One region of the Sporosarcina sp. P12(2017) genome, then DNA from elsewhere that is predicted to be linked to it. Evidence: predicted binding sites of a transcription regulator. Region 1 holds the regulator's gene; the other holds the start of a gene.
What was found. The regulator LexA, encoded in region 1, represses DNA repair genes until DNA is damaged. The targets are predictions, from matches to a motif close to CGAACATATGTTCG.

Region 1 (9,173 bases):
TTGTTTGATACGGATAGCGAACCGATTGTTTCAGTAGATACAAAAAAATTGCTCGATGAAATTGAAACGGTAGATTTGATGAATATGACACCGATGCAAACGATGCAAAAAATGATGGAATGGAAAGAACGCCTGACGGTAGATAAGAAGGGGTGAAGCGGATGAATCAAATTCACATCATGGAAGACACACTAGCCAATAAAATTGCGGCGGGAGAAGTGGTGGAACGTCCTGCTTCCATCGTCAAGGAACTAGTGGAAAATGCGATTGATGCGCAAAGTACCAAAATCGAAGTAACTTTAGTAGAGGCAGGTTTATCTTCGATTCGGGTGACCGATAACGGCAAGGGTATGTCCGAAGAGGATGCAATCCGCTGTTTCGAAAGGCATGCTACTAGTAAAATAACTAATGAGTATGACTTGTTTCGAATACGTACGCTCGGGTTTCGCGGAGAGGCATTAGCAAGTATCGCGGCAGTATCAAAAGTATCATTATGGACTTCAGATGGTGTAGAAGGTGCAGTTGTAGAGATTGAGGGCGGTAAAGTACTGAAACATCAAGCGGGGGCTTTACGAAAAGGTACAGACTTTCTCATACAACATCTATTCTTCAATACGCCAGCACGTTTAAAATATATGAAAACCATTCAGACGGAACTCGGACATACGATAGATTTATTGAATCGATTAGCGCTGAGTCATCCTAACATTTCCTTTACACTAACTCACGATCATCATGAAGTTCTTAGAACATCGGGTTCAGGTGACATATTACGGGTATTATCAGATATATACGGTGTCGGAGTTGCGCGGAAAATGATACCGTTTCGAAAAGAAGATGCTGATTTCAAGGTGAAGGGTTTTATCACACTTCCTGAGATGACACGCGCATCTAAAAATTATATTTCACTTCTAATGAATGGCCGTTGGATTAAAAGCTATGCGGGAACGCAAGCAGCTATCGATGCGATGCATACGTACTTACCTATTGGTAGGTATCCCATTGCGGTCATTGATATTACAGCCGATCCCATTTTGACAGATGTCAACGTCCATCCCGCGAAGCGACATATCCGTATTAGTAAAGAAGGGGAGTTACTCTCTTTAATAAAGGGAGCAATCAGAGAGGCTATTCAAGGAGTCACTATTATTCCTGACGCTGTAAAGAAAGAGAAGCCTGTTAAAAGAGACTCAGAACAACAGACGATTTGGACACCTTCTTATCGCCGGCCGGAAGTGACGGTCCCATTAGAAGGACAAGAAATACAGCCATCCATTGCACACGTGGAAGAGCCTATTATAGAGCAAGCAACACCGGTCTTCCCAGAAGCTATTTTTGAACCGCAGGAAGAATCCGTGCCGCGAGAGTCTGGTGTCTATGAGCAGGAACAGCAGGAAATGAATCATTTCCCTTCAATTGCACCGATCGGACAAGTTCACGGGACATATATAGTGGCCCAAAATGAAGATGGTTTTTATTTGATCGATCAGCACGCAGCGCAAGAACGAATTAAATATGAATATTTTAAAGTGAAACTTGGTCAGGTGGATGCAGGTGAACGTCAGCAATTGCTTTTACCCCTGGTTTTTCATTACTCAGCTGATGAGCAAGTAAAGATCGAAGAGTGTAAAGATGCATTGGAAGAAGTCGGTGTATTTTTGGAAGCATTCGGGCCAGCGACGTATACCGTGAAAGAATATCCTTCATGGTTCCCTGAAGGACAAGCTACCTCGATTATAGAAGAAATGATTGAGCAAGTACTTGAGAAACGCAAAGTCGATGTCGAGAAATTGCGTGAAGAAAGCGCCATTATGATGAGTTGTAAAAAATCTATTAAAGCAAACTATTACTTAAGGCAAGAAGATATGGAACGATTACTAACTGATCTAGGGGCTTGTCATAATCCTTATACATGTCCGCATGGTCGTCCGGTATTGATCCATTTTACAACGTATGAATTAGAGAAAATGTTTAAACGAGTGATGTAACAGAGCACATCAGAAAGGAGCGATTATATGTTTTCTACATTAGAAAGATCAAGCAGAATTCAGGACTTGAGAAACTTTTCATTCGATGTTTTAGTTGTCGGTGGAGGGATTACAGGTGCGGGTATCGCATTGGATGCGGCTGCGAGAGGATTTTCGGTTGCCCTTATTGATATGCAAGATTTTGCGGCGGGAACATCTAGCCGTTCAACAAAACTGATACATGGTGGCTTGCGCTATTTAAAACAATTGGAAGTGAAAATAGTGGCAGAAACGGGAAAGGAACGAGAAATCGTTTTCCGTAATTCTCGAAATATCACGAAATCAAGACCTATGCTATTGCCGATCTATCAAAAAGGAACGTATGGCAAGTACTCTACTTCGGCTGGACTTCTCATCTATGATTTACTAGCAGGTGTAAAGCCTGCAGAACGACGTGAGATGTTGACGAAAGAAGAAACGGCTGAACTTGAACCACTACTGAAAAAGGAAGGGTTACAAGGTGGCGGGCATTATGTGGAGTATCAGACCGATGATGCACGTTTGACGATTGAAGTACTGAAGAAAGCAGCAGAAAAAGGTGCGCTTTGCCTAAATTATATGAAGTGTGAACAATTCAACTTTGAGAAAGATCGTATCGTTGGGGCAGTCTTAAGTGATCAACTAACCGGCGACCGATTTTCCGTAGAGGCTTCTATCGTGATCAATGCATCAGGTCCATGGGTTGACGAGTTGCAAAAGAAAATCAGCAGCAAACATAAGAAACGATTGCATATTACGAAAGGTGCCCATATTGTAGTAGATCGATCTATATTCCCGTTGCAGCAAGCAATTTATTTTGATAACTCGGATGGGAGAATGTTATTCGCCATTCCGCGAGATAATAAAGCGTATATCGGTACGACTGATACATTTTATTCGGATAATAAACAGCATCCTACAGCGACAGAAGAAGATATACACTACATCATTAATGCGGTACGCGAAATATTCCCAAGCATTCATCTTCAACGAAAACATGTGGAATCTACGTGGGCAGGAATTCGTCCATTGATTGCGCAAGAAGGTAAGGATGCATCTGAAATTTCAAGAAGAGATGAAGTGTGGGAAACAGTTCCTGGATTGCTGACGATTGCAGGAGGGAAGTTAACAGGCTACCGGCAGATGGCGGAAGTCGTAGTGGATCGAATTAATGAACAGCTAGAAAAGCCATCTATCAAGCAATGTGAAACGAAGAATATCGCCGTTTCAGGAAGTGACTTTATAGACGATGCAGCGTTGAAGCAATTTATTGATCTACAGGCGGAACGAGCACCTCAGTTCGGCTTAACTCCACAGCAAGGAGCACGTCTTGCTGCGTTTTATGGTAGAAATAGTGATGAAATTTTCCAATTCGCCCACGCAATTTCAGCAGAAGAGAACAATTTGCCAATAAGTTTACGTGCAGAGATCTTATATGGAATTCATCGTGAAATGGTCACATCGCCAAGTGATTTCTTTATTCGTAGAAAAGGGGATTTATATTTCCAAATCGATGTGGTGGAGTCATTGGCGACACAAGTAACCGACTATATGGCAAAGTTGTTGCGTTACACGGACAGTGAGAAATCTATTCATGAAAATGACTTGAAAAATGCGATTGCGGAAGCGAAAGGAAGTGCACGTTCATGACAGACCAGTGGATAGAAATGCGTGATGGTACTAAAGTGTATAGTACAAGCTATACACCTGAAACTAGGCCAGTTGCTCGTGTGCATATCATTCACGGATTGGCAGAACATAGCGGTCGCTATAAAAGATTCGCAGAGTACTTACAGTCACAAGGGTATGTCGTTACGTTGCATGACCAAAGGGGACACGGTAAGACGGCTACAGAAAACGGTCCTGTATACGGCTATATAGGTAGGTCTGCCACATTTGATCAATTGGTGGATGATACGTTTGAAGTGAATCAAGCATATCAACTACAATACCCAGAGCTGCCAGCAGTACTATTCGGACATAGTATGGGTTCCTTTGTTGCAAGGCGTTATATCCAGCTATACGGTTCTACGCTAAGCAAAGTCATTCTATCGGGTACTGGAACCAATTCTAAGCTCACTGCACATGCTGCGATTGCATTCGCCGCGTATAGAGAAAATAAATTCCCTAAAGAGCAACCGGATAAATTTTTAAACGGTTTGGTGTTTGGCGAATATTCAAAACAATTTCCTGGGGAAGGTGAATTTGCTTGGCTATCACGCGATATAGAAAGTGTAGTTGATTACAAAGAGGATGAGGCATGTGGATTTGTTCCGACTGCTCAACTGTTTCGTGTGTTGATTGAAGGAATGAATTCATTGGAAGTGCCTGAATTCTTGTTAAATATTCCGAATGAATTACCAATTTTATTACTTTCAGGTACAGATGACTTAGTAGGAGACCGTGCTAAAGGTGTGTGGAAAGTAGCCAAACAATTCGATAAAGCTAATCAACAGCGAGTCACTGTACAGCTCTATGAAGGTGGAAGACATGAGATGCTTCAGGAAACTAACTATAAACAAGTGTATACAACTATCGTGGAATGGATGAAACGACATGAACCTACCCGTTGAGGTACTAGCAGTAGTAGGGCCGACTGCTTCAGGGAAAACAGCGCTCAGCGTGGCACTTGCAAAACTATTTAATGGAGAAATCATTAATGGTGATGCGATGCAAGTATATAAAGAATTGGATATCGGTACGGCAAAGATTCACTGTTCTGAGATGCAAGGGATTCCACATCATTTCTTTGATGTAAAAGAACCAACAGAATCATTTTCTGTAGCGGAATATCAACTAGCAGTCAGGCAATGGATTGCCGATATTCAATCTCGCGGAAAATTACCTATTATTGTCGGTGGCAGTGGAATGTATGTTCAGTCGGTTTTATTCGATTATCGATTTACAGAACAAGCAGCTGATCCGAAAGTGCGAGTGCGTTTAGAGCGAGAGCTTGAATCAGAAGGCGCAGATGTATTGCACGCAAGACTAGCAGAATTGGATCCGAAAAGTGCAGAGAAAATTCATCCAAATAATCATAGACGTCTAGTGCGTGCGCTTGAGATACTCGAAGTGACGGGTCAAACAAAGCAAGACCATGAACAACAACAAGGGAATCAGCCTATGTATCATTCCTTAATTATTGGATTAGATCTTCCTAGGGAATTACTATATGAGCGAATCAATCTGCGTGTAGAACAAATGGTTCAAGCGGGATTATTTAATGAGGTACAGCAACTCTGGAATAAAGGAATTCGTCAAAATCAATCAGTACAAGCAATAGGCTATAAAGAACTGATCTCCTATTTTGATGGACTATTGACAAAACAGCAGGCAATAGAAGCGGTAATGAAAAACACACGCAATTATGCAAAAAGGCAGCTGACCTACTTCCGCAATAAATTGCCTGTCCAGTGGGTAGATGCGAATCAGTCGGGGGAAGAAGTTTTTCAAACAACTTGTAAGATAATAAAGGATTTTCAGAAGTGAGTATGGAATAACTAAATAACAGGGACAAGGAGGCAATTGAATGGCACAAGGAAATATGCAAGATACATTTTTAAATTCCTTACGTAAGAACAACACATTCGTTACAATTTTTTTACTAAATGGTTTTCAATTGAAAGGTCTCATCAAGTCATATGATAATTATACGGTTCTATTAGAAACAGATGGTAAACAACAGCTTATTTATAAGCATGCTATTTCTACGTATGCGCCAGCAAAACCAGTTATTTTAAAAGACGAACAATAAACAGGCGCTTGCCTGTTTTTTTGTTGTCTTTCATTTGGTATATAGACTTCATCTGGTAAAATAGAATATGATCAAATGAAATGAGGTACTACATATGCAAATTACACCCATTAATGAAGAATTACTAACAAAATCACAAGAAGCGGAAGAACTAATCGCTCCGTATGTGAAGAAAGTAGAAGAAATTGCGTTTTTTAACCAAAGAAAAGTCTTACAGGCATTCAAGAAAAATCAAGTAAGCGACTTTCATTTATCAGGCTCAACAGGTTATGGCTATGACGACAGTGGCCGTGATGTATTGGAACAAGTGTATTCGGATGTGTTCGGAGCGGAAGACTGTCTTGTAAGAAATCAAATTATCTCGGGCACGCATGCCATTACAATCAGCTTGTTCGGGATATTGCGCCCAGGTGACGAACTACTTTATATTACAGGTAAACCATACGACACGTTGGAATCTATCATTTCCGGCAACGGCAAAGATACGGGTTCACTTGAGGATTTTCAGATTTCTTATCAGCATATTGATTTGAACGAGGATGGTTCTGTTGATTACGAGAAAGCAAAAGAGACGATTTCAGAGAAGACGAAAATCGTAGCGATCCAACGTTCGAAAGGCTATTCAAGTAATCCATCATTCAGAATCCATGAAATTGAAGCGATTATTAAAGAAATCCGCAAAATGAAAGAAGATGTCGTAGTCTTTGTAGACAATTGCTATGGAGAATTTGTGGAAATGAAAGAGCCTGTAGAAGTTGGAGCAGATCTAATGGCAGGCTCGCTCATAAAAAATCCAGGCGGTGGACTTGCTAGAACAGGTGGTTACATTGCAGGCAGAAAAGACTTGGTTGAAAAGTGTGCTTATCGTATGACTTCTCCAGGCCTTGGAGCTGAAGCAGGGGCTTCACTCGATACGTTACTTGAGATGTACCAAGGATTCTTCTTAGCGCCACACGTAGTCAGTCAGGCGGTTAAAGGCGCGTTATTCACATCGGCATTTTTCGCAAGCTTCGGTATGGATACAACACCGCATTACAGTGAGCTTCGAACGGATTTAATTCAATCGGTGAACTTTTTAAATGCTGAACAAATGATTGCGTTTTGTCAGATGATCCAGCAAAACTCACCAATTAATGCTCAATATGCCCCAGAGCCATCTTACATGCCCGGTTATGCTGATGACGTCATCATGGCTGCGGGTACATTCATTCAAGGTTCCAGTATTGAGTTGACAGCTGACGGTCCGATCAGACCGCCATACACAGCATATATTCAAGGTGGATTGACTTATGAACATGTAAAATCTGCAATACTAGATTCGATGGAACAATTGCTTGAAAAGAAGTTGGTATAAAGAAAAAAGTGTATCGAAAACCTCTTGAGGTTTCTCGATACACTTTTTTTCATTAATGAATCATCCGAAATACACCGATCACTTTTCCAAGAATGGAAACTTGATCTACAATGATCGGCTCCATGGAAGAGTTTTCTGGTTGGAGTCGAAAATAATCTTTTTCTTTAAAGAAACGTTTAACGGTTGCTTCATCTTCTTCTGTCATAGCTACGACAATTTCCCCATTGCTTGCAGAGTGCGTTTGTCTGACAATCACACGGTCTCCGTTTAGGATGCCGGCTTCAATCATACTGTCTCCTACAATCTCCAACATAAAGATTTCATCCTCTGAGGAACCAAATGTATCCGGCAATGGGAAGTACTCTTCAATATTTTCAATCGTCGTAATTGGATTGCCTGCTGTAACTTTACCAATCAACGGCACATGCATAACGCCATTTTTTAGTTCATCTAGTCCTTCTGGATCCAAAATTTCAATAGCTCGGGGTTTTGTCGGGTCCCTGCGTATGAAACCTTTACTCTCGAGTCGTGATAAGTGACCGTGAACCGTAGAACTTGATGCAAGACCTACAGCTTCTCCAATTTCACGAACGGAAGGGGGATAACCTTTTAAACGCACTTCATCTTTTATGAAAGCAAGTATTTCTTCTTGTCTCTTTGATATTTTCTTCAACAGATTCACCTCTTCTACTAGTTTGCGAGCAATGGTATACTGAACCATTATTTTGAATATAGTATAACATGTGTTCGATTACTAATCAAACAAAGGTTCTAATTTTGCTTGACATAGAATCATATGTTCTCTTATAATTAAGAACAAGTATTCCGAACATGCATTCTAAATACGCGAATTCGAGGAGGAGTTAAAATGGAGTTTATTAAAGAATTTATCAAAAATAATTATTATTTCGCAGTATTATTAGCAGTTTGTGTATCTTTTGCCTGGCTTCAATTTGATAAAATAGCCGAGGAAGATCACTACATAGAAATCGTTATTAATGAAGGGGATACACTTTGGCAGCTGGCTTCTAACTACTCAGAAGATATACCCACAACCCACTGGATTGAACAGGTGCGTTCACTAAATGAATTACCTACTGACCAAATCGTTTCAGGTGAATTACTCCGTGTGCCTGTTAAAATTAATAAACAAACAGATATCCAGGTAGCTGAAATAGGAGTAGGATCTAAATGACAGAAAAGAAATGTGTAATATACTGCCGTGTGAGTACGGAAAAAGAAACACAAGAACAATCTATTGTGAGACAGCAAGAGGAGCTTGAAAAATTAGCTGCTGAGCTATCCTATGATTGTGTTGGCATCTATACGGATCGGCAAAGTGGATATGATATGGATCGTGAAGGTCTTCTATCCATGTTGGATCAAATCCAAAACGATACAGTGGATGCAGTATTCATTCAAGATGAAACACGATTAGGACGAGGGAATGCTAGGGTTGCGATTTTGCATGTAATTGCTAAAAGTGAAACGACTGTGATTACCAATCATTCAAACGGTACGATTGAACTGAATGAAATGGATTCCATGTTACTAGAAATTCTCGCAATCGTAGAAGAATATCAACGAAAACTACATAATGCAAAAATACGTAGAGGAATGAAGCGTGCTGTTGACAGAGGCTATGATCCATCAAAGAATCTGCGAAATATTGACCAGGGACCGGGGCGTGAAAGACTTGAACTTCCAATAGAAGAAATTGTCTCACTTCGTAACAAAGGTCTCACATATGAAGAAATTGCAACAGTATTAAATGGATTAGGCCATGCGGTCAGTAAAGCGACAGTTCATAGAAGATATAAAGAGTTTATAGCGCAAGAACACTAATAGGTTGCACTTTTCCTCCAGGTTGTTTACATTTTATTAAACGACTAACTTTTGGAGGGTTTTAAAGATGCTATCAGAAAAGAAAATAAAACGTATTAATGAATTGGCAAATAAAAAGAAAACAACAGGATTATCGATTGAAGAGGCAAAAGAACAGACGCGGTTGAGAAAGGAATACTTGGAATCATTCCGTACAAGCATGCGTGAAACGATC
Region 2 (9,173 bases), on a different contig from region 1:
GCATAAACCATTAGTATGAGCGGATACGGACCGTGATAGAGCGCTTAGCTGTTGGGATAGAGCGCTTACCCCTCACTATAGAGCGGGAACGCAACCACAATGAGCGCTCAGACAAATTAATGAGTACCCAAGCACTCCCCCTCATTACATTCAAACAAAAAAACACCTGCACCGCCACAAATGGCAATGCAGGTGTTTCATTATGCTATCAAACCATATCGACAGAGTTATAGCGAACCATGACTGAGCCCGTCTTGGACTCACCAGTAACATGCAACGGTTCTTTCGTCGCGTCATCGGCATTTTTGCTAAAGCGGATCGTACGATGCAAGAATTGCTCTTGCTCTTCCACACGGGACACGTCATTTAATTGCAAGTCGAGCTTGCCCATGTTGGACGTAATCTCTCCCTTAACACCTATGGAAGATGGGAAGTAAATTTCAACAGAACCGCTAATTGACTTTGCTTCCAATCTTTTTGCATCAGCAGATGAAGTCGTCAACGTCACATTTCCGTTTAAGGATTTCGCATCTACATCTTGTACCGCCCCATCTATATAGACACGGCCGTTTAATGTTTCGGCTTCTAGCTTCTCACCAGTAACTTTTAATAAACGTACCATACCATTTGCTGTTTCTAGTTCGGCTTCGTCGAATTTGATATCTGCACATTCAATTTTACCATTCGCCGTTTTGATGCGTAGATCTTTGAAAGCGACGCCTTCTACTGAACATCCTCCGTTCAACAAACGGACAGAGAGTTTATTATAAAGTGTTGAAGTCGGAACGTACAGATGCAAGTTGACTTGCAACATTTTCAAGTCGCTCCCGACGCGCAACTTATTACCGTCTTTCACGAACAATAACTTTTCAAGGAACTGGCTAAGTGCGCCTGCTTCAGAATCAGTATTGAAATGCTTTACAGAAAACTTCGCCATGATCTCATCGTTTTCTGAAGGATGAATTTCCACAGTACCGTGATCGATATGGATGATGATTTCTTCAATATCTTCTACAGATTTACTATCTGTATGTGTAAAGGAGACAGATTTGCTGAATGGTGCTTCGAAATCGAATTCTTTCACACGGTGTACTGCCGTATCCATAAATTGCATGAAGCGGTCACCTGCTGAGACGAATTCTTTGCGGATATCTTCGAAGAAAGCATCAGCTGAAGAGCTCTCTTCTGCAGTTCTTTGTTCAGATTCCTTACCCATGGCTTCCAGTAATTTCAATGCTTCTTCAGCTGTGATTTTACCTTCTTCAAGCATCGTTAGTATTCGTATGCGTTCATTTTGCATTTCCAGATTCCTCCTCGTTTTGAACAATCTTTGCAGTAACTATCTATTTATACGGTTCTGAGGAACAAAAGTTTCATTTTCTATTTCTTTACTACTTTTTTAATTTGTTCTTTCATCCGATTTCGATCTCTTTCTAGGATGGTCTTCAAATATTTACCCGTGTAGGACTCTTCGACTTCTGCTATCGCTTCAGGTGTCCCCGTCGCAACAATTTCTCCGCCTTTGTCGCCGCCTTCCGGACCAATATCGATAATATAATCGACTGTCTTAATGACATCCAGATTATGCTCAATAACGAGAACGGTGTTACCGCTATCAACTAGACGTTGTAGAACTTCAAGTAACTTGGCAATGTCATGAACGTGCAAACCTGTTGTTGGCTCGTCCAAAATATAAAACGATTTACCTGTGGAACGTTTATGCAGTTCGGAAGCCAATTTCACACGTTGGGCTTCTCCACCAGACAGTGTCGTTGCTGGTTGACCTAATTGTACATAGCCTAGGCCTACATCCACAATCGTCTGCAATTTACGATGGATTTTCGGGATATTCTCGAAAAACACCACCGCATATTCCACTGTCATCTCCAGTACGTCCGCAATATTCTTTCCTTTATACTTCACTTCAAGTGTTTCTCGGTTATACCGTTTGCCATGACATACTTCGCACGGTACATATACATCCGGAAGGAAATGCATTTCGATTTTGATGATTCCATCTCCACGGCATGCTTCACACCGTCCACCCTTCACGTTGAAGCTGAAGCGACCTTTTTTATAGCCACGAACTTTCGCTTCATTCGTCATGGCAAAAACATCGCGAATATCGTCAAAGACGCCTGTATACGTTGCTGGGTTGGAACGTGGTGTTCGTCCAATTGGTGATTGATCGATATCGATAATCTTCTCCAAATATTCCACACCACTGATACTATCGAATCTCCCTGGTCTTTGTTTGGATCGATTCAATTTCTGAGCCAATGTTTTATGCAATATGTCATTGACCAACGTACTCTTGCCCGAACCGGAAACCCCAGTAACTGCAATAAATTGACCGAGAGGGAACTCAGCATCAATATGCTTCAAGTTGTTCTCTGAAGCCCCCTTGACGATAATGCTTCGCTCATCACGTGGTCTGCGTTCAGTCGGAAGTGGGATGAATTTCTTTCCGCTCAAATATTGACCGGTCAGCGATTTTTTGTTTTTCATGACTTTTGCAGGAGTGCCTGCAGCTACCACTTCTCCTCCTGCCACACCAGCACCCGGACCTATATCAATTAAATAGTCAGCAGCCATCATCGTGTCTTCGTCATGTTCTACAACAATCAGCGTATTTCCAATATCCCGCATGCTTTGTAGTGTGCCAATTAATCGATCATTGTCTCGCTGATGAAGTCCGATTGAAGGCTCATCGAGTATATACAAAACACCCGTCAAACGAGATCCAATTTGTGTAGCCAAGCGAATCCGCTGTGCCTCTCCACCAGACAGTGTCCCTGCTGAGCGTGATAAATTCAGATAGTCGAGACCGACGTTCACCAAGAAGCCTAAACGTTCTTGGATTTCTTTTAGGATCATATCTGCAATTTGTGCGTCTTTCTCAGAAAGAGTTAATTGGTCAAAGAATTTCGTTGTTTCAACAATCGAGCGTTCCGTGATTTTCCCGATATGCTCACCGTTCACTAATACCGAAAGTGATTCAGGCTTTAAGCGATAACCTGTACAAGTAGGACAGGATTTTTCCGTCATATATTTACCCATCTGCTCACGAATATAGTCTGAAGATGTCTCATGATAACGGCGTTCCACGTTGCGTAAAATACCTTCGAAATAAATATCGCTGTCGCGGGTGTTACCAAATTCATTTGTATAGCGGAAACGAATCTTCTCTTTTTTCGAGCCTAGCATTAGTTTTTCAATATCCGAATCAACTAATTCACTAACCGGTACATCCATAGGAATTTTATAATGCTTGGCAATCGTCTTCAGAAGTTCCGGATAATACTGAGAACTTGTTGGCTCCCATGGGGCAATGGCGTGTTCTTTTAGCGTTAGTTCATTATTTGGAATGACCAAATCTGGATCGACTTCAAGTTTCATGCCGAGCCCATCACATTCAGGACATGCACCGAATGGACTGTTGAATGAAAACATACGCGGTTCTAGCTCACCAATTGAAAACCCACAAATAGGACATGCATGATGTTCGCTGAAAAACAGTTCTTCTTCACCGATTACATCGACAAGAACATTACCGTCAGCTAATCGTAACGCGGATTCCAACGAGTCACTTAAACGTGTTTCGACGCCTTCTTTCATGACAATCCGGTCAATGACGATTTCAATCGTATGCTTTTTATTTTTATCTAAATCTATATTATCGTCCAAATCAATCGTTTCACCGTTGACTCGCACGCGCACATACCCTTGTCTTTTAATATCTTCGAATAGTTTGGCATGCGTCCCTTTACGTTCTGAAATAATAGGTGCCAAAATCTGAATTCGAGTACGCTCCGGCAACTCTATTACACGATCCACCATTTGCTGAATCGTCTGCGTTGAGATTTCAATGCCATGATACGGACAATGTGGTTTCCCAACTCTTGCATATAGCAAACGCAAGTAGTCGTAGATTTCTGTCACTGTTCCTACAGTAGAACGTGGGTTTTTACTCGTTGTCTTCTGGTCGATGGAAATCGCCGGCGACAATCCTTCTATAGAGTCCACGTCTGGTTTATCCATTTGTCCAAGGAATTGACGCGCATACGCGGATAATGATTCCACATAGCGGCGCTGTCCTTCCGCGTAAATCGTATCAAACGCCAGTGAAGATTTTCCTGAGCCAGATAGGCCAGTAAGCACAACTAATTTATCGCGTGGAATCTTCACTGTAATGTCTCTCAGGTTATTCGCTCTCGCTCCCTGAATTACAAGTTCTTTATTTTTCATGCGAACTCTACCTTTCTGCTTTCAGTTCTAATACGGTATCACGTAATTCTGCAGCTCTTTCGAAGTCCAACGCTTTTGCTGCGTCTTTCATTTCTTTTTCCAATTTAATTAGCAATAAGCCTTTCTCGTCTTTCGATAGCTTCTTGCCGTTGGTCACCTTTTGCAAATACGATTCCGTTTCTTCAGCCACTTGAGTGGCACGGATCAATTCACGTATCGGTTTGACGATGGTTGTTGGTGTTATACCATGTTTTTCATTATAAGCTATTTGAATTTCACGACGACGTTCCGTTTCATCAATAGCTTTCTTCATGGAATCCGTCATTTTATCCGCGTACATAATGACGCGTCCTTCTGAGTTACGTGCGGCCCGACCAATTGTCTGGATCAACGCACGTTCTGAACGCAAGAACCCTTCTTTATCTGCATCCAAAATCGTGACCAATGAAACTTCTGGGATGTCGATCCCTTCACGCAGTAAGTTAATTCCAATCAGCACATCATACGTCCCGACACGTAACTCACGAATAATTTCTGTCCGTTCCAGTGTCTTGACGTCAGAATGGAGATACTGAACCTTAATCCCAATATCTTTTAAATAATCCGCCAAGTCTTCTGACATCTTTTTCGTAAGAGTTGTAATCAAGACACGTTCATCTCGTGCAATTCGAAGTTGTATTTCATCCAATAAATCATCAATCTGCCCTTCAATCGGACGCACTTCAATGATTGGATCAAGTAATCCTGTAGGACGTATAATCTGTTCTACCATCTCGTCTGTATGCTCAATTTCATAAGGTCCTGGCGTTGCAGAAATATACATTGCCTGTCGAATATGCTTTTCAAATTCTTCAAACATCAATGGGCGGTTGTCTAATGCAGACGGCAAGCGGAAACCGTGTTCCACCAATACCTTTTTACGTGCCTGGTCTCCATTGTACATACCGCGAATTTGCGGCAAGGAGACGTGGCTCTCATCCACTACGATCAAAAAGTCATCAGGGAAATAATCCAGCAACGTATAAGGAGTTGCACCTGCTTCACGCAACGTCAAATGTCTGGAATAGTTCTCAATACCAGAACAGAAGCCCATCTCCCGCATCATTTCTAAATCGTAGCGCGTCCGTTGTTCTAAGCGTTGCGCTTCTAATAACTTATCGTTGTCACGTAAATATTTAAGCTGTTCTTCCAACTCGATTTCAATATTTTCAATCGCTTTAAGTAACTTCTCTTCGCGTGTAACGAAGTGAGATCCTGGGAAAATAGCCACATGATCACGATCACCGATGACTTCACCTGTTAAGGCATCTACTTCACGGATTCGTTCAATTTCATCTCCGAAAAACTCAAGACGTATACAACGCTCGTCACGTGCCACCGGAAAGACTTCGACTACATCGCCTCTAACACGGAATGTACCACGCGTGAAATTGATGTCATTGCGTTCGTACTGAATGTCCACTAGCGTGCGCAATAGTTCATTACGAGGTATTTCCATCCCCTTGCGTAATGAAAAAACCATGTCATTATATTCTTCCGGCGAACCAAGGCCGTAAATACACGAAACGGATGCCACAATCAAGACATCATTGCGTTCGAATAAAGCACTCGTTGCGGAGTGGCGAAGTTTATCAATTTCATCATTGATCGATGAATCCTTTTCAATGAAAGTATCTGTCTGCGGAACATATGCTTCCGGTTGATAAAAGTCATAGAAGCTGACGAAGTATTCTACTGCATTATCTGGAAAAAACTCTTTGAACTCGCTATATAATTGGCCTGCTAACGTTTTATTGTGCGCAATGACCAGTGTAGGTTTATTGATTTCTGTCAGTACATTAGAAACGGTAAATGTTTTACCTGTACCCGTTGCACCAAGTAACGTTTGATGTTTCTTACCTTGTTTAATGCCGTTAACAAGGCTATCGATCGCTTTTGGCTGATCTCCTTGCGGCGTATATGGTGCCTGCAATTGAAATGTTTCGTTCAAATGGTTCCACTCCTCTTCTTAAACACCTGTCCTTCTATTTTACCACAACTAGGTTTTTTTCTAAAGAAATAACGAACGTACGTTTTAAGCTAACTCTCTATGTACTTATTGTACCCTTGTACTTTGTGAAAGAAACTTGCAGCTAGACATTCTATACAATAAAAAAACACTGCTAGAATTTTGCCCTAGCAGTGCCTATGAAAACATTATTTTGTTTTAAGTTCGTATCCGTGTTCTTGTGAAATGTCGAGTAATTGTTGTGTATACAGGTCGAATGCTTCTTCGTCATTTTGATCCAGCGCATCGTCAATCAATAGCATGATTCGCGATTGTGTTTGTTCCCAATGAATGTGTTGTAGAAACAGATCCCAATAGATTTCGTTCAGCAGCTTTTCCGCTTGGAGAGAAGTGCCTTTGTTACCTACCGCTTTCAAAAATTCAGCATATGAGTTGTTATTGTTCATCTCTCTCACCCCTGATACCTTTTAGTAATTATATATGCAATAGAATACGAATTGCAACCATTATTTTAACTATTCTAACTTTTTAATTACTTCTGTTTAATTAGATTAACGTTCACTAGGTACATATATCCAGAAAATTCCGCGACAGGATTAATTTTTTACTTAAGAAATGCTGATTTACTATCACTATTTTAACTTATCTACTGTCTAGCATCATATATCTATCATTTGCTCTTTAGTCAATCGAATTGTTGCTTCACCGACAATGAGTGCGATAGCTGCAATCAAGAGTGGTGTAACACTTAATCCGTACAATGGTAATGCCGCCAGTAATAGAATGATTGCTTGTAGCCAAATCAATTTTCTTACTAACAAACGAACCGCTTTGATTTGCGATTTTTCCTGTTCTTCAGGAAACAGCTGATCCATAGTGAACTCGAAGCCGCCTTCAAGTGCCAATATTAACTGAACAGCAGTCGCAAACGCCAATGCCCCTACAAAGATGAACGAGACGATCGGTATCGGTATTAAGAATGCACCCAACGCAGACAGCACCGTTAATCTAACCCACAACCAAAATGTATCATCTGTACGAATAAATGTCCGGACGATCAAGTAATCTTGTACATCTTTGCGCTTGAACGTAGAACGTTTCATAGCAATTTTTAACCAGCTACGCTTACTTACTGATCCGACTAGATGCGGTACTTCCGTGAAGTAATTCGCAAATCGATAGAAACGCATCATGCGGTTTTGTTCCAATTCAATAAACTGCTCATATGGAAACGGAAACTGCTCTGCTTTTTTATCCCAAAACTTCGCATAGAGCATGGCGATCAAAATTCCGATAAAGATTGCAACCGAACTCCACGTAAGAGCGAAGTAGATTGTTGAAAATGTTAAAACCAGACGAAGCACACGGTCCGGCCAAACGAAATCATGATTGGCTACTCGAACACTATATTCAGTCCCTACAAACAATCCTTTAAACGCAATGATCAGCAATATCACGAGGAGATAATCAGTGCCTGCGCCCACTTCCGTTGCCTTTAATAAAGGCAATGCAATGACCATGGCAATCAACGGCAAAGGAAGTTGAGAAAACGTCGACCAAGTAATTGAACGTCTCATATAGCTCGGCAATTGGTTTTCCAATGGCAGGAAAAAGACAATGTCTGCCGGCTTTAGTAACGTAGTCGGTGCAGCTTTCATTAACAAGAGAGCAATGACGACGGATACGATGAAGACAGATGGGAATGTAGCGGGCACTTCTTTCAGCCATTCACTATACGCATAGCCTCCTGCTCCAATGGCGAACATGAAGACTATAGCCAAATGTCCAGTGAATACATAGCGCATATATTTCTGTAATTCATTGACGTAATGGAAGAATCGTTGTCCCCAAATCTCATGCATGTTGTTCATAGTCAGGTTCCTCAGTCATTGCAATATACAAGTCATCAAGTGTTGCATCCGGTCGTCCAAAGGCCTTGCGCAAGTCGTCCATCGTACCGTTCGCACGTACCCGTCCTTCGTGCAACAAAATAATACGATCACAATACTTCTCAGCCGTCGCCAAAACGTGAGTCGACATCAGTATAGAAGCACCCGAATTTTTCCGTTCAATAATTTGGTCGAGTAATGCGCGAATCGCCAACGGATCTAAACCGACGAACGGCTCATCGATAATATATAATTTTGGTTCTACTAAGAAAGCACACATGATCATGACTTTCTGTCGCATACCTTTAGAAAAGTGAGCAGGAAACCACTTCAAGCGTTTTTCCATACGGAACTCTTTCAGCAATTGTTCGGTACGGATTTCAAACTGCTGCTTGTCCAACCCGTATGCCATCGCAGTCAGTTCTAAATGTTCTTGTAATGTTAGTTCTTCGTATAACACTGGAGTCTCTGGAATATAACTAAATGACTGGCGGTAATGTTCTTTATCACTAAACGTCGCACCGTCAATCTTGATTACTCCTTCGAGGGGATTCATCACACCGATAATATGTTTGATTGTCGTACTCTTTCCTGCACCATTTAGTCCGATTAACCCGACCAATTCCCCCTCTTTGATTTGAAATGAAAGGTCATGTAAAACGGGCTTACGCGTATAACCACCTGTTACATGTTCTAGTTCTAGGATTGCCATTATTTTTCCCCCTATCTTCTTTTATTATTTTAGCAAAAAAATTGTAAAATTGCTTTATCCGCCTTCGTTAACTATCTGAAAATATGCTACAATACATCCAAACATGAAAGGATGTGTAGAAATGACCTCATGTATTTTCTGCAAGATTGTAGAAGGCACGATTCCAGGAGAAAAAGTATATGAAGATGATCACGTGATCGCGTTTATGGACATTATGCCTGTCACGAAAGGGCACGTACTCCTAATTCCAAAAACACATCGTGAAAATGTGTATGAATTAACTGAAGAAGAAGCTGCGAATTTATTTAAAGCGGCA

Region 2: uvrB (excinuclease ABC subunit UvrB) is a predicted target of LexA. The motif match lies at 6,311-6,324, and genes of this name have one in related genera.

The regions. Positions count from the first base shown of each region.
Region 1 covers NZ_PDYL01000002.1:32,574-41,746, reverse strand. Annotated here, with positions in the region: gene mutS (DNA mismatch repair protein MutS) at 1-156, shown strand, start outside; gene mutL (DNA mismatch repair endonuclease MutL) at 162-1,988, shown strand; gene CSV80_RS01655 (glycerol-3-phosphate dehydrogenase/oxidase) at 2,016-3,656, shown strand; gene CSV80_RS01650 (alpha/beta hydrolase) at 3,653-4,579, shown strand; gene miaA (tRNA (adenosine(37)-N6)-dimethylallyltransferase MiaA) at 4,563-5,495, shown strand; gene hfq (RNA chaperone Hfq) at 5,536-5,760, shown strand; gene CSV80_RS01635 (methionine gamma-lyase family protein) at 5,855-7,114, shown strand; gene lexA (transcriptional repressor LexA) at 7,167-7,787, opposite strand; gene yneA (cell division suppressor protein YneA) at 7,983-8,309, shown strand; gene CSV80_RS01620 (YneB family resolvase-like protein) at 8,306-8,959, shown strand; gene CSV80_RS01615 (DUF896 domain-containing protein) at 9,027-9,173, shown strand, end outside.
Region 2 covers NZ_PDYL01000014.1:51,291-60,463, reverse strand. Annotated here, with positions in the region: gene CSV80_RS12280 (DUF4097 family beta strand repeat-containing protein) at 209-1,300, opposite strand; gene uvrA (excinuclease ABC subunit UvrA) at 1,381-4,248, opposite strand; gene uvrB (excinuclease ABC subunit UvrB) at 4,256-6,238, opposite strand; gene CSV80_RS12265 (IDEAL domain-containing protein) at 6,445-6,702, opposite strand; gene CSV80_RS12260 (ABC transporter permease) at 6,916-8,127, opposite strand; gene CSV80_RS12255 (ABC transporter ATP-binding protein) at 8,111-8,857, opposite strand; gene CSV80_RS12250 (HIT family protein) at 8,979-9,173, shown strand, end outside.